One region of the Streptomyces sp. NPDC058880 genome, then DNA from elsewhere that is predicted to be linked to it. Evidence: riboswitches for the same ligand, from Rfam matches in the RefSeq annotation. Region 1 holds a riboswitch; each other region holds the start of a gene.
The links. A riboswitch is a leader RNA that binds a small molecule or an ion and turns the genes downstream of it on or off. The one in region 1 is predicted to bind thiamine pyrophosphate.
Positions count from the first base shown of each region.

Region 1 (4,830 bases):
ACTCCATCGCCAAGTAGACGTAGGGTCCGTCCGTGCCCTGGTCGAACACGGCGACCACGTTGGGGTGCGCGAGCCGCGCCACGGACTTCGCCTCGCGGATGAACCGCTCGACGAAGCCGGCGTCGGAGGCGAGGGCCGGATGCATCACCTTCAGGGCGAGGATCCGGTCCAGCCGGGTGTCGACGGCCCGGTAGACCGTGGCCATGCCGCCGGCCGCGATGCGGGCGTCGATGCGGTAGCGGCCGTCGAGCACGCGCCCGACGAGAGGGTCTTCCAGGGTCGTATCCACCCGCCGATTCTACGAGCCGGCGCCGGTGTCCCGGCGGGGGCGGGTCTCGTTGCAGCGCAGCTGTGACGTGAGCAGGGGGCGGGGCGGGATTCCCGGCCGGCGTGAACCGGAGCGGCGCGGGGGCCGGCGCGACTCCCGGGGCACGTCCCCGGCGACCGCCCGACGGCCGCCCGGCCACCGCCGCACCCGCACCGGACGCCTCCCGCCCCGCCCCCCCCAGGCCGCCCCGTTGCGTCCTCAGAACGCGGGCCGCTCCGGGTCCAGCGCCGCGCGGCCCTCCCTGGGGGAGGAGGCTTCGGCGAAGCGGCGCTGGGGGATGCGGCCCGCCCGGAAGGCCAGGCGGCCGGCCGAGACGGCGTCCCGCATGGCGGATGCCATCAGGACCGGTTCCTGCGCCCGGGTCACGGCGGAGGCCAGCATCACCGCCGCGCAGCCCAGTTCCATCGCCAGGGCGGCGTCGGAGGCGGTACCCGCGCCCGCGTCCAGGATCACCGGTACGCCCGCCCGCTCCGTGATGAGTTCGAAGTTGTGCGGGTTGCGGATGCCCATGCCGGAGCCGATGGGAGCGCCGAGCGGCATGATCGCCGCGCAGCCCACGTCCTCCAGCCTGCGCGCCAGCACGGGATCGTCGTTCGTGTACGGCAGGACGGTGAAGCCCTCGTCCACCAGGATCTCGGCGGCGTCCAGCAGCTCGACGCCGTCGGGCAGGAGGGTCCGCTCGTCGGCGACCACTTCGAGCTTGATCCAGTCGGTGCCCAGGGCCTCCCGCGCGAGGCGGGCCGTGAGGACGGCCTCGCCCGCGGTGAAGCAGCCGGCGGTGTTGGGCAGGACCGAGATGCCGAGGCCGGCCAGGACGGAGAGGACGGAACCCTGCACCGTCGGGTCCAGGCGGCGCATGGCCACGGTGGTGAGTTCGGTGCCGGACGCGGCCAGGGCGCGCTCCAGCACGTCCAGGCTGGGGGCGCCGCCCGTGCCCATGATGAGGCGGGAGGAGAAGGTCCGGTCGCCCAGTGCGAACAGGTCGTCGGCCATGCCGGTCAGCCTCCCTGGACCGCGGTGAGGATCTCCACGCGGTCGCCGTCGCCCACGCGGGTGGCCGGCCACTGTCCGCGCGGGACCACGGTCTCGTTGAGTGCGGCCGCCACCCCGGAGGGAGCCGCGGTCAGGGTCGCGACGACGGTGTCGAGCGTGGTGCCGGCCGCGACCTCGCGCGGCTCGCCGTTGACGGAGATGGTCATGCGTACGACTCCTGACGTGCGGCGGAGAAGCGGCGGGGGGTGAAGGGGCGTGCGATCCCGGGCAGTTCGCCGCTGACCAGCAGCTCGGCCATCACCTCGCCGGTGAGCGGGGTCAGCAGCACCCCGTTGCGGTAGTGCCCGGTGGCCAGGTGTAGGCCGGGCAGGTCGGTGGGGCCCAGCAGCGGGGCGTTGTCGGGTGATCCGGGGCGCAGTCCGGCACGGGTCTCGGTCAGCGGGAGTTCGGTGATGCCGGGTACCAGCTCGTGGGCGTCGCGCAGGAGTTCGTAGACCCCGCCCGCGGTGACGGTGGTGTCCCAGCCGAGCTCCTCGCTGGTGGCGCCGATGACGAGTTCGCCGTTCTCGCGGGGCACGAGGTAGACGTGGCTGCCGCGCACGACCGCCCGTACGGTGCGGGAGAGGAACGGCGCGTACACGGGCGGTACGGAGAGCCGCAGCACCTGGCCCTTGACGGGCCGCACGGGCGGCAGCACCTCGGCGGGCACCCCCGCCAGCCTGCCGCTGAGCGAGCCCGCGGCCAGGACCACCTGGTCGGCCCGCAGCTCCGTGCCGTCGTCGAGGAGCACGCCGGTCGCCCGGTCCGCGGTGGTGAGCAGTTGCTCGGCCGCCGCCCGGTGGACGGTCACCCCGGCGCCTTCGCAGGCGGCCAGCAGGGCGGCCGCGAGCCGCCGCGGATCGACCTGGTGGTCGCCGTCGACGCGCAGGCCGCCGCGAACCCCCGGGGCGAGCATGGGCTCCAGACGGCGGCACTCGCGGCCGGTGAGCCAGGCGGACTCCAGGCCGCAGCGTCGCTGGAGGGCGTGCAGTTCGCGCAGGTGGAGGCGGTCGTCGGCGTCGAGGGCGACCGCGAGGGTGCCGCAGGCGCGGTAGCCGATGTCCATGCCGCCGCTCGCTTCCGCGAGCTCGGAGGCGAACCGCGGATAGCGTTCGGCGGAGGCGAGGCCGAGGCCGAGGAGGGACTCCTCGCCGTAGTGGAGTTCGGTGACGGGGGCGAGCATGCCGGCCGCGACCCGGGCGGCGCCGCCGCCGGGTGCCGGGTCGGCCAGTACGGTGCTCAGTCCGCGCTCCGCGGCCCGCCAGGCGGTGACCAGGCCGATGATCCCGCCGCCGACGACGAGGACGTCCGATCCGCGGTCGGATCCCGTTCGAGATGAGTGCATGGGCGTCCAGCCCCTCCCTTCGCCGGCATGACCCGGATCAGGTTCGTACGGTCGGAGGCCGGCCAGCCTCCCTCTCAGCCCGGTGCGCCGGACTCCCGCGATAGGTACGGTGGCCAGACTATCCCGGCGGAGGACGGCGGGTAAGGCGGCACCTGTTCCTGACGGAGCGTCAGATGATTAGGGTGGCGGCGTGAGCGAGCAGACGGAACACAATCAGCGCGGCGTCGTGATCGTCGGCGCCGGAATGGCCGGGGTGCAGACCGCTGTCGCCCTGCGCGAGCAGGGCTTCGCGGGCCCCGTGACCCTGCTGGGAGCCGAGCCCCACCAGCCCTACGATCGGCCCCCGCTGTCCAAGGCGGTGCTGCTCGGCAAGGCCGAGGACTCCGCGTTCGACGTGGACTTCGAAGGCCTGGGCATCGACCTCCGGCTCGGCACGGAGGTCACCGGCCTGCGGGCCGCGGACCGCGAACTGGACACCGAGGCGGGACCGGTCCCGTACGGGACCCTCGTCCTGGCGGTCGGCGCGCAGCCGCTGACCCTGCCCGGCGCCGAGGGCGTCCCGGGCGTCCACCTGCTGCGCACGCTGGACGACGCGGCGCGGCTGCGCCCGGTGCTGGCCGCCGCGTCCCGGGTCGTGGTGGTCGGCGCGGGCTGGATCGGGGCGGAGTTCGCCACCGCGGCCCGGGAGGCCGGCTGCGCGGTGACGGTCGTGGAGGCGGCGGACCGGGTGCTGGCGGGCGCCCTGCCCGCCGAGGTGGCCGAACCGATGGCGCGCTGGTACGGCGAGGCCGGCGCCGAGCTGATCACCGGAGCGAAGGTGGCCGGCGTCGAGGAGGGGCGCGTCCTCCTGGCGGACGGGCGCACCCTGCCCGCCGACGCGGTCGTCGTGGGCATCGGCGCGCGGCCCGCCACCGATTGGCTGTCCGGGTCCGGCGTGGAGCGCGGCGCCGACGGCTCGGTCACCGCCGACGCACACCTGCTGACCTCCCTGCCGGGGGTGTACGCGGTCGGCGACTGCGCCTCCTTCCCGTCCGGTCGCTACGGGGCGCGGCTGCTCGTGCACCACTGGGACAACGCGCTCCAGGGGCCGCGGGCGGTCGCGGCCAACATCCTGGCCGGGGAGCCCACCGCGGTCTACGACCCGGTTCCGTACTTCTGGTCCGAGCAGTTCGGGCGCTTCGTGCAGTACGCGGGCCACCACGGCGGGGCCGGGGCCCCGGTGTGGCGCGGCGACCCGGCCGGGGAGACCTGGTCGGTGTGCTGGCTGCGCGACGGCGCCCTGGCCGCGGTCCTCGCGGTCGGCCGCCCCCGGGACCTGGCCCAGGGCCGCAAGCTGATCGAGACGGGCGCCGCCGTGGACCCGGCCGGGGTCGCGGACCCGGGGACCCCGCTGAAATCGGCCACCCTCTAGCCGGTGGCACGGGCGGTACGGGCGCGCCGGGCCGCGGCGTGCCACGGACGGTCCGCCCGGGTACCGGCTGTCGGTGGGAGGTGGCAGGCTTGGCCTGTGACCGAGATTGACGCAAAGATCGATTCCCTCGTCCCCGACTGGCTGTACCTCCCCGACATCGCGGAGATGCTCCACGTCGAGGTGACGCGGGTCCGCCAGATGGTCAAGGAAGGGCAGCTCATCGCCGTCCGCCGGGGCGAGAACCGGGCCCTGCAGGTTCCAGCCCCCTTCATCGACGGAGACAAGGTGGTCAAGGGCCTGGTCGGCCTGCTGACCGTCCTGCGCGACGACGGCTTCTCCGACGAGGAGATGCTGGAATGGCTCTTCACTGCCGACCCGACCCTGCCCGGCACGCCCGCCCAGGCGCTGAGCGAGAATCGCGGCACGGAGGTGAAGCGCCGCGCTCAGGCGCTCGCCCTCTGAACCGATCCGCAGTAGCTCCACCGCGGTGTACGGGCCAGGTGCCCGTACACCGCCTCCATCACGGGGGGTACACCCATGCAGCTGTCCGACGCCCGGCTCTACCTGTGCACGGACGCCCGCAAGCGCCAGGGTGACCTCCCCGAGTTCCTCGACGCCGTCCTGGCCGGGGGCGTGGACATCGTCCAGCTCCGCGACAAGGGCATGGAGGCGGGCGAGGAGCTCGACCACCTCCAGGTGTTCGCCGAGGCGGCG
Region 1 is NZ_JBHYMC010000026.1:49,731-54,560, forward strand. Features, by position in the region: gene pknB (Stk1 family PASTA domain-containing Ser/Thr kinase) at 1-289, opposite strand, end outside; gene ACFW2G_RS17365 (thiazole synthase) at 527-1,321, opposite strand; gene thiS (sulfur carrier protein ThiS) at 1,327-1,527, opposite strand; gene thiO (glycine oxidase ThiO) at 1,524-2,705, opposite strand; TPP riboswitch at 2,703-2,814, opposite strand; gene ACFW2G_RS17380 (NAD(P)/FAD-dependent oxidoreductase) at 2,896-4,116, shown strand; gene ACFW2G_RS17385 (Rv2175c family DNA-binding protein) at 4,213-4,578, shown strand; gene thiE (thiamine phosphate synthase) at 4,654-4,830, shown strand, end outside.

Region 2 (4,830 bases), on a different contig from region 1:
GAGAAGCCCTTCCGGGCCAAGCAGCTCTCCCAGCACTACTTCGCCCGCTACGCGCACGACCCCGCCGAGTGGACGGACATCCCCGCCGGCTCCCGGACCAAGCTCCAGCAGGAGCTCCTCCCGGACCTGATGAGCGTCATCCGGCACATCAGCTGCGACGACGACACCACCCGCAAGACCCTGTGGAAGCTGCACGACGGCACACTCGTCGAGTCCGTGCTGATGCGCTATCCCGACCGGGTCACCATGTGCATCTCCTCGCAGGCCGGCTGCGGCATGAACTGTCCCTTCTGTGCCACCGGCCAGGCTGGTCTGGACCGCAACCTCTCCACCGCCGAGATCGTGCACCAGATCGTCGACGGCATGCGCGCCCTGCGCGACGGCGAGGTGCCCGGCGGCCCCGCCCGGCTGTCGAACATCGTCTTCATGGGCATGGGCGAGCCCCTGGCCAACTACAACCGCGTCGTCGGCGCCATCCGCCGGCTCACGGACCCGGAGCCCGACGGCCTCGGTCTGTCCCAGCGCGGCATCACGGTCTCCACGGTCGGCCTGGTCCCGGCCATGCTGCGGTTCGCCGACGAGGGCTTCAAGTGCCGCCTCGCGGTCTCGCTGCACGCGCCGGACGACGAGCTGCGCGACACCCTGGTCCCGGTGAACACCCGCTGGAAGGTCCGCGAGGTCCTCGACGCGGCCTGGGAGTACGCCGAGAAGTCCAGCCGCCGGATCTCGATCGAGTACGCCCTGATCCGCGACATCAACGACCAGGCCTGGCGCGGTGACCTCCTGGGACGGCTGCTCAAGGGCAAGCGCGTGCACGTCAACCTGATCCCGCTGAACCCGACCCCCGGATCCAAGTGGACCGCCTCGCGGCCCGAGGACGAGAAGGCTTTCGTGGAGGCCATCGCCCGCCACGGCGTGCCCGTGACCGTACGGGACACCCGGGGCCAGGAGATCGACGGCGCGTGCGGCCAGCTGGCCGCTTCGGAGCGCTGACGTCCGCTTCTGACCGGTCCCATTCGGCCACGAGGTACCCTGTGGCCGAACCAATTGCATATTCCGACAGGGGAGCGCCACAGCGCTGAGAGTGCGGTATCCGTCATCCGCAGACCCTCTGAACCTCGCCCCGGTCATTCGGGGTAGGAAGTTCGGTCACCACTCAAGCTGTTGCGCCCTGCCCGGCGTCCGCTCCCACAGAGCGCCGGGCAGGGCCGCGTCTTCTCCTGGTCATCCCAGGAGGAATCACCAGTGAGCACCACCAGGAAGATCGCGGGCGCTGCGCTCGCGGCCGCGCTGGGCGTCACCACGCTCAGCGCCTGCGGCGGCGGCGACGCCAAGGACAAGGCCGCGGGCACCAGCGACGCCCCGAAGTCCAAGACCGTCACGCTCGTCTCCCACGACTCCTTCAACGTGACCGAGTCGGTCCTCAAGGAGTTCGAGCAGCAGAGCGGTTACACCGTCAAGGTGCTGAAGTCCGGTGACGCCGGCGCCGCCCTGAACCAGGAGATCCTCACCAAGGGCTCCCCCCGCGGCGACGTCTTCTTCGGCGTCGACAACACCCTGCTCTCGCGTGCCCTCGACAACGGCATCTTCACCCCGTACGAGGCCAAGGGCCTGGCCGACGTGAAGCCCGAGTACGTGCTCGACAGCGAGCACCGGGTCACCCCGGTCGACACCGGCGACATCTGCGTCAACTACGACAAGGCCTACTTCGCCGACAAGAAGATCGCCCCGCCGCAGACGCTCGACGACCTGACCAAGCCCGAGTACAAGAACCTGCTGGTGGTCGAAAACGCCGCGACGTCCTCTCCCGGCCTCGGATTCATGCTCGCCTCCGTCGGCAAGTACGGCGAGGAGGGCTGGCAGGACTACTGGAGCAAGCTGAAGGCCAACGGCGTCGAGGTCGTCGACGGCTGGGAGCAGGCCTACAACGAGCGCTTCTCCGGATCCGCGGGCGGTAAGAAGGCCAAGGGCGACCGCCCCCTGGTCGTCTCCTACGCCTCCAGCCCGCCGGTCGAGGTGCTGTACGGCGAGCCGCAGCCGGCCGAGGCCCCCACAGGCGTCGCCACCGGCACCTGCTTCCGCCAGACCGAGTTCGCGGGCCTGCTCAAGGGCGCGAAGAACGAGGAGGGTGGCAAGGCCCTCGTGGACTTCCTGATCAGCAAGAAGTTCCAGGAGGACATGCCGCTCCAGATGTTCGTGAACCCCGTGACCAAGGACGCCGCGCTGCCGGAGCTGTTCACCAAGCACGGCGTGGTGGTCGACAAGCCGGAGAACGTGGCACCGGAGACCATCGCCAAGAACCGTGAGCAGTGGGTCAAGGCATGGACCGCACTGGTCGTGAAGTAGCCGCCACGAAGGAGCCGGGAGCGGCGTCGGCCGACGACGCCGCCCCGGTCCCCGGACCGGGGCGGGCACCCGGGCGGGGCGGGAGCGGGCGGGCCACCGCCGTCCGCCTCGCCCTGATGGCCGCCCCCCTCGCCTTCTTCGGGCTGTTCTTCGCCTACCCCGTCGCGGCGATCGTCGGCCGCGGCCTCAAGACCGACACCGGATGGCAGTTCGGCCGGATCGGCGAGGTCCTGTCCCGGCCCGACATCGCCGGCGTGCTCTGGTTCACCACCTGGCAGGCGTTCGCCTCCACCGCGCTCACCTTGCTGATCGCGCTCCCCGGCGCGTACGCCTTCGCACGCCTTGAGTTCCCCGGCAAACAGCTGCTGCGGGCGGTGGTGACCGTGCCGTTCGTGCTCCCGACCGTGGTCGTGGGCACCGCCTTCCTCGCTCTGCTCGGGCGCGGCGGCATGCTGGAGGAGCTGGCGGGCGTCCGGCTCGACACCACCGTCTGGGCGATCCTGCTCGCCCACGTCTTCTTCAACTACGCCGTCGTCGTCCGTACCGTCGGCGGCCTGTGGGCCCAGCTCGATCCGCGCCAGGAGGAGGCCGCCCGGGTGCTGGGCGCCGGCCGGTTCGCCGCCTGGCGGCGGGTGACGCTGCCCGCGCTCGCCCCGGCCGTGGCCGCGGCCTCCCTGATGGTGTTCCTCTTCACCTTCAGCTCCTTCGGCGTCGTGCTGATCCTGGGCGGACCCGCCTACTCCACCCTGGAGGTGGAGGTCTACCGGCAGACCGCGCAGCTGCTGGACCTGCCGACGGCGGCCGTGCTGACGATGGTGCAGTTCGCCGCCATCGGCGCGATCCTCGCCCTGCACGCCTGGACGGTGCGTCGGCGCGAGACCGCACTGCGCCTGGTCGACCCGGGCCGTACCGCGCACCGGCCGCACGGTGGGGCGCAGCACACCCTCCTGGGCGGGGTCCTGCTCACCATCGGGCTGCTGATCGTGGCGCCGCTGGCCGTGCTCGTCGAGCGGTCCTTCGACACCCCCGGTGGCTACGGCCTCGGCTTCTACCGGGCCCTGCAGGACGCCGGCGCCGGCGGCGGCACCTTCCTGGTACCGCCGCTGGAGGCGATCTGGAACTCCCTGCAGTACGCGCTCGCCGCCACCGCGGTCGCCCTGGTCGTCGGGGGACTCGCGGCCGCGGTCCTGACCAGGCGCGGCGGCCGCTTCGTACGCGGCTTCGACGCGATGCTGATGCTCCCGCTGGGGGTGTCCGCCGTGACGGTCGGCTTCGGCTTCCTGATCACCCTGGACGAGCCGCCGCTGGATCTGCGGACCTCGTGGATCCTGGTGCCGCTGGCCCAGGCCCTGGTCGGCGTGCCCTTCGTCGTACGGACCATGCTGCCGGTACTGCGCGCGGTGGACGGACGGCTGCGGGAGGCCGCCGCCGTGCTGGGCGCGTCACCGCTGCGCGCCTGGCGGGAGGTGGACCTGCCGCTGGTGCGGCGGGCGCTGCTGATCGCGGCCGGGTTCGCCTTCGCCGTGTCGCTGGGCGAGTTCGGCGCGACCGTCTTCATCGCGCGGCCGGACCGGCCGACGCTGCCGGTGGCCGTGGCGCGGCTGCTGGGACGGGCCGGCGAACTGAACTACGGGCAGGCGATGGCCCTGAGCACCATCCTGATGCTGGTGTGCGCGGTCTCCCTGCTGGCGCTGGAGCGGCTGCGTCCCGACAAGACCTCCGGAGAGTTCTGATGACCCTGCTTCAGCTGGAAGGGGTGTCGGTCCGCTTCGGCGAGCGCGCGGTCGTCGACTCCGTGGACCTGACGGTGGACGAGCACGAGACCGTGTGCGTGCTGGGTCCGAGCGGCAGCGGGAAGTCCACACTGCTGCGGGTGGTGGCCGGGCTCCAGCAGGTGTCCGGGGGACGCGTGCTGCTGGACGGCGCCGACCAGGCCGCCGTACCCGTGCACCGGCGCGGCGTGGGCCTGATGTTCCAGGACCACCAGCTCTTCCCGCACCGCGATGTCGGCGCGAACGTCTCCTTCGGCCTGCGGATGCGCGGCGGCGGCCGTGCCGGGGGCCGCCGGACGTACCCCGACCGGGTCGCCGAACTGCTCGAACTGGTGGGGCTCCCCGGGGCACAGGGCCGCGCCGTGGCCTCCTTGTCCGGGGGAGAGCAGCAGCGGGTGGCGCTGGCCCGGGCCCTGGCGCCCTCGCCGCGGCTGTTGATGCTCGACGAACCGCTCGGCCAGCTGGACCGGGGGCTGCGGGAGCGGCTCGTGGTCGAGCTGCGAGGGCTGTTCTCACGCCTGGGCACGACGGTCCTGGCCGTCACGCACGACCAGGGGGAGGCCTTCGCGCTGGCCGACCGGGTGGTGGTGATGCGGGATGGCCGGATCGCTCAGGCCGGAACGCCACTTGAGGTGTGGCAGCGGCCCGCCTCGGAGTTCGTGGCACGCTTCCTGGGCTTCGAGAACGTGGTCGCGGCGACGGTGACGGGCGC
Region 2 is NZ_JBHYMC010000035.1:61,655-66,484, reverse strand. Features, by position in the region: gene rlmN (23S rRNA (adenine(2503)-C(2))-methyltransferase RlmN) at 1-993, shown strand, start outside; TPP riboswitch at 1,052-1,161, shown strand; gene ACFW2G_RS20455 (thiamine ABC transporter substrate binding subunit) at 1,246-2,346, shown strand; gene ACFW2G_RS20450 (ABC transporter permease) at 2,463-4,079, shown strand; gene ACFW2G_RS20445 (ABC transporter ATP-binding protein) at 4,079-4,830, shown strand, end outside.
Region 2: another riboswitch for thiamine pyrophosphate. It lies ahead of ACFW2G_RS20455 (thiamine ABC transporter substrate binding subunit); the one in region 1 lies ahead of thiO (glycine oxidase ThiO).

Region 3 (4,830 bases), on a different contig from region 1:
CCCGTTCACCCGCGGAGTCCTGGAGGGCTTCCACATCCGCGTCATCGGCGGCGGAGCCCGGCAGGGCGAGGGGGGCGACCGGGAGAAGTACCTCCGCGACGCCGGAATCCTGGAGAAGGGCCTCCTGGAGGAACCGGAAAACGCCCGCTACGCCTTCTACCTCGCCCAGAGCTGGCGCGACGCGGGCGAGCCGGAGAAGTCCCTCGCCGCATACGACCGACGGGCGGCCATGGGCGGCTTCGCCGAGGAGGCGTTCTGCGCACGGCTCTACGCGGCACGGCTCGCGGCAGGTCTCCGGCGCCCGCCGGCCGAGGTGACGGACCGCTACCTCCGCGCCCACGAGAGCCGGCCCGGCCGGGCCGAGGCGCTCGGCGACCTGGCCCGCCTGTGCCGTCTGGACGGCCGCTTCGAGCTGGCGTACCTGTTCGCCCGTCAGGCGGCGCGGATCCCGCGCCCCGAGGACATCCTGTTCGTCGAGTTCGACTGGTACGAGTGGCGTGCACTCGACGAGCTCGCGGTCGCCGCCTACTGGGTCGGCGCGTACGAGGAGTCGCTGGAGTGCTGCGAACGCCTCCTGCGGGAGGACGGGCTCCCGGAGAGCCAGCGGGAACGGGTGCTCGAGAACCGCGCGTTCGCCCTGGCCAAGCTGGGTCCGGAGTACCGGGCGGCGGCCTGACGGCGCGGACCCGCGACTCCCCCCATGGGTCGCGGGTCCGCGCCGCATCCGGTACCTGACGGCCGGTCTCAGTCGGCCAGCGGGAGGTAGACGCGGTTGCCCGAGGCCGCGAACTCGGCGGACTTCTCCGCCATGCCGGCCTGGATCTCCTCCGCCTTCAGGTCCCCGCCGTGCTCGCGGCGGATGTCCTGCGAGATCTTCATCGAGCAGAACTTCGGACCGCACATGGAGCAGAAGTGCGCGGTCTTGGCCGGTTCGGCGGGAAGGGTCTCGTCGTGGAACTCACGCGCCGTGTCCGGGTCCAGGGCCAGGTTGAACTGGTCCTCCCAGCGGAACTCGAACCGCGCGTCGGACAGGGCGTCGTCCCACTCCTGGGCACCCGGGTGTCCCTTGGCGAGGTCGGCGGCGTGCGCCGAGATCTTGTACGTGATCACGCCGGTCTTGACGTCGTCCCGGTTGGGCAGGCCCAGGTGCTCCTTGGGCGTGACGTAGCAGAGCATCGCCGTACCCCACCAGGCGATCATCGCGGCGCCGATGCCCGAGGTGATGTGGTCGTACGCGGGCGCCACGTCCGTGGTGAGCGGGCCGAGCGTGTAGAAGGGCGCCTCCTCGCAGATCTCCTGCTGGAGGTCGATGTTCTCCTTGATCTTGTGCATCGGGACATGGCCCGGACCCTCGATCATCGTCTGCACGTTGTGGCGCTTGGCGATGGTGTTGAGCTCGCCCAGCGTCTTGAGCTCCGCGAACTGCGCCGCGTCGTTGGCGTCCGCGATGGACCCCGGGCGCAGGCCGTCACCCAGCGAGTACGTGACGTCGTACGTCGCCAGGATCTCGCAGAGCTCCTCGAAGTTCGTGTAGAGGAAGTTCTCCTTGTGGTGCGCGAGGCACCATGCGGCCATGATCGAGCCGCCGCGCGAGACGATGCCGGTCTTGCGGCGGGCGGTCAGCGGCACGTACGGGAGCAGCACGCCGGCGTGGACCGTCATGTAGTCGACGCCCTGCTCGGCCTGCTCGATGACCGTGTCCTTATAGATCTCCCAGGTCAGCTCCTCGGCACGGCCGTCGACCTTCTCGAGTGCCTGGTAGAGCGGCACGGTGCCGATCGGCACGGGGGAGTTGCGCAGGACCCACTCGCGGGTGGTGTGGATGTTGCGGCCCGTCGAGAGGTCCATGACCGTGTCGGCGCCCCAGCGGGTCGCCCAGGTCATCTTCTCCACCTCCTCCTCGATCGAGGAGGTGACGGCGGAGTTGCCGATGTTGGCGTTGACCTTCACCAGGAACTTCTTGCCGATGATCATCGGCTCGATCTCCGGGTGGTTCACGTTCGCGGGGAGCACCGCGCGACCTGCCGCGATCTCCTCACGGACGACCTCGGCGGAGACGTTCTCGCGGATCGCGACGTACTCCATCTCCGGGGTGACCTCGCCCCGGCGGGCGTACGCGAGCTGCGTGACGGCGGCCCCGTCGCGGCCCCGGCGGGGCTGGCGGGGGCGGCCCGGGAAGACCGCGTCGAGGTTCTTGAGGCCGCCGCGCGGCGAGGTGTGCTTGATGCCGTCGTCTTCGGGGCGGACCGGGCGTCCGGCGTACTCCTCGGTGTCGCCGCGGCCGATGATCCAGTTCTCGCGCAGCGGCGCGAGGCCCCGTCGCACATCGGTCTCGATCTGCGGGTCGGTGTACGGACCGGACGTGTCGTAGAGCGTCACGTCCTTGCCGTTGGTGAGGTGGACCTGGCGGACCGGCACCCGGATGTCGGGGCGGGAGCCCGCCACGTAGCCCTTGTGCCAGCCCGGCTTGCGCTCGGTCGAGCCGTCGGCGTCCTGGCTGACGGCAGGCGTGCGTGCGTCCTGAATGGTCATGAGACCTGATCTCCCTACGCCGGCATTACCCGGTAACAGGTTCGGCGGTCGACGCAGCCTCTTCCCCTACGCATCCGTGCCCGCGTACGGTGATCAGCGCCCTCTCAGCCCGGTGCTCCGAGCTCCCGCGTTGTGCAAAGTAGCCCCCACGCTAGCGTCATCCATGGCGTGCTGAACAGTGGGCCCCCCTCATCTCTTGCGATGATCTGCTGGTGACGTCCTCGCCGCAGCCCCCCACCGAGCCCACCGAGACCGGCAGCCACTCCGGCCACGCGCACGCCGGACACGGGCACTCCTCCGGCCATTCCCACAGCCACGGTCACGGACCGGCCGCCCCCGTCTCGAAGCACCTGCGCAAGGTCATCGCGGCGGTGCTGATCCCCTTTGCCGTCGCCGTGTTCGCCGGTCTGGCGGTCCTCTGGCCGGGCGGCGCCCCGGACCACGAGCGGACCGGGGTGGGCTTCGACCGGCAGACCCAGCAGGCCAAGGTCGTCTCACTGGAACGCGTCGACTGCGCGTCCGTGAACGCCGGGCAGGTGCCGCCGACCGGCGAGGTGTCGACCCCGACGGGGCGCGAGGCCCGGGCCGCGCAGACCGGAGAGTGCAAGAAGGCCACCGTCGAGGTCGGGAGCGGCCCGGACCGGGGACGCACCTTCGTGGAGATCGTCCAGCCGGGCGCACCACGGCAGCTCGCGGATGGCCAGGAGGTGGTGGTCGCGTACGCCCCCGACGCGCCGCGCGACCTCCAGTACTCGGTGATCGACGTGAACCGCAAGCTTCCGCTGGCGGCACTGGCCGGCATCTTCGCGCTCTCGGTCGTCCTCGTCGGCCGGATGCGCGGGCTCTTCGCGCTGATCGCACTCGTCGTCAGCTTCGGCGTGCTGACGCTCTTCATCCTCCCCGCCATCCTCCAGGGATCGAACCCGCTGGTGGTCGCGGTGGTCGGGGCGAGCGCCATCATGCTGATCGCGCTCTACATGTGCCACGGCCTGACCGCACGCACCTCCGTGGCGGTCCTGGGGACGCTCGTGTCGTTGCTGCTGATCGGCCTGCTGGGTTCGGTGTTCATCGACTGGGCGTTCCTCAGCGGGAACACCGACGACAACACCGGTCTGATCCACGGTCTGTACCCGGACATCGACATGAGCGGTCTGCTGCTCGCCGGGATCATCATCGGATCGCTGGGCGTCCTCGACGACGTGACGGTCACCCAGACCTCGGCGGTCTGGGAACTGCACCAGGCCGACCCGTCGATGGGCCCCCGGGCCCTGTATCGGGCCGCCATCCGGATCGGCCGCGACCACATCGCGTCGGTGGTCAACACCCTGGTACTGGCCTACGCGGGCGCCGCGCTCCCCTTGCTCCTGCTGTTCTCGATCGCCAACAGCAGCATGGGAGCGGTGGCGAACAGCGAACTGGTCGCGGTGGAGATCGTACGGACCCTCGTCGGCTCGATCGGTCTCGTGGCCTCGGTGCCCGTGACGACGGCACTCGCGGCGCTGGTCGTGTCAGCCGACCGGCCGGAATCCCCGGACGCCGCACCGGGCTCGGGGCCGGCACGCGGCGGCCGGGGCCGGCGGCGCAAGCGCTGAACGGTGGTTCGGCCCGAGGGATGAGCGGGCCGGGACCGCGCTTCGGCCCGAAGGGTGAGCGGGCAAGGACCACTCATCGGCGCGCGGGAGCGAGCGGACCCGGACTGCGGTTCAGCCCGCGTTCTGCTCGTTCTGCTCGTTCTGCCGCGACTCGGCCAGGATTCTGCCGAGTGCCTCGTCCAGGTGTTCCTCGAAGTCGCCCGTGTTCCGTTCCTGTCCGAGCGGCACGAGCCGGTCGGTGCGGTCGAGGAACGCGACGAGCGGTGCCGCGCTGGCCCGGAACAGGGCACGGTCGCCGCCGACCTGAAGCCGGATGTGGACGTCGGACAGCTCCTCGGGGCAGGTGGGGGCGATATGCACATCGCCGTCACCACACGGCTTGTTGATGCCGTCGAGGAGCAGCTCCCGGCCGAACGCCCAGGTCACGGGCGCGTCTCCGGGAAGGTGGAAGGTCAGGCGGACTGCGTAGGGATCACGGGCGTCGTACCGGAGTTCCACCGGGATCCGGAACGAGAGCTCCTCGGAAACGAGGAAACTCATCATGACCTCTGCCTGTACCGACTCGCGCATTGCCTACCCCGCTGTAGTGGAAGTGGCCAGGAATGACCCCCCAGGACCCTCTTGACAAGAGTGGTGGAAGCGCGAGCAGATCACAAGGAGTGAGTTTTCAGATACTGATAGAGAACGAGAGGGTGCTCAACAGCGC
Region 3 is NZ_JBHYMC010000005.1:86,351-91,180, forward strand. Features, by position in the region: gene ACFW2G_RS04975 (glycosyltransferase) at 1-676, shown strand, start outside; gene thiC (phosphomethylpyrimidine synthase ThiC) at 745-2,532, opposite strand; TPP riboswitch at 2,527-2,671, opposite strand; gene ACFW2G_RS04985 (YibE/F family protein) at 2,745-4,124, shown strand; gene ACFW2G_RS04990 (SsgA family sporulation/cell division regulator) at 4,236-4,694, opposite strand; gene ACFW2G_RS04995 (helix-turn-helix domain-containing protein) at 4,792-4,830, opposite strand, start outside.
Region 3: another riboswitch for thiamine pyrophosphate. It lies ahead of thiC (phosphomethylpyrimidine synthase ThiC); the one in region 1 lies ahead of thiO (glycine oxidase ThiO).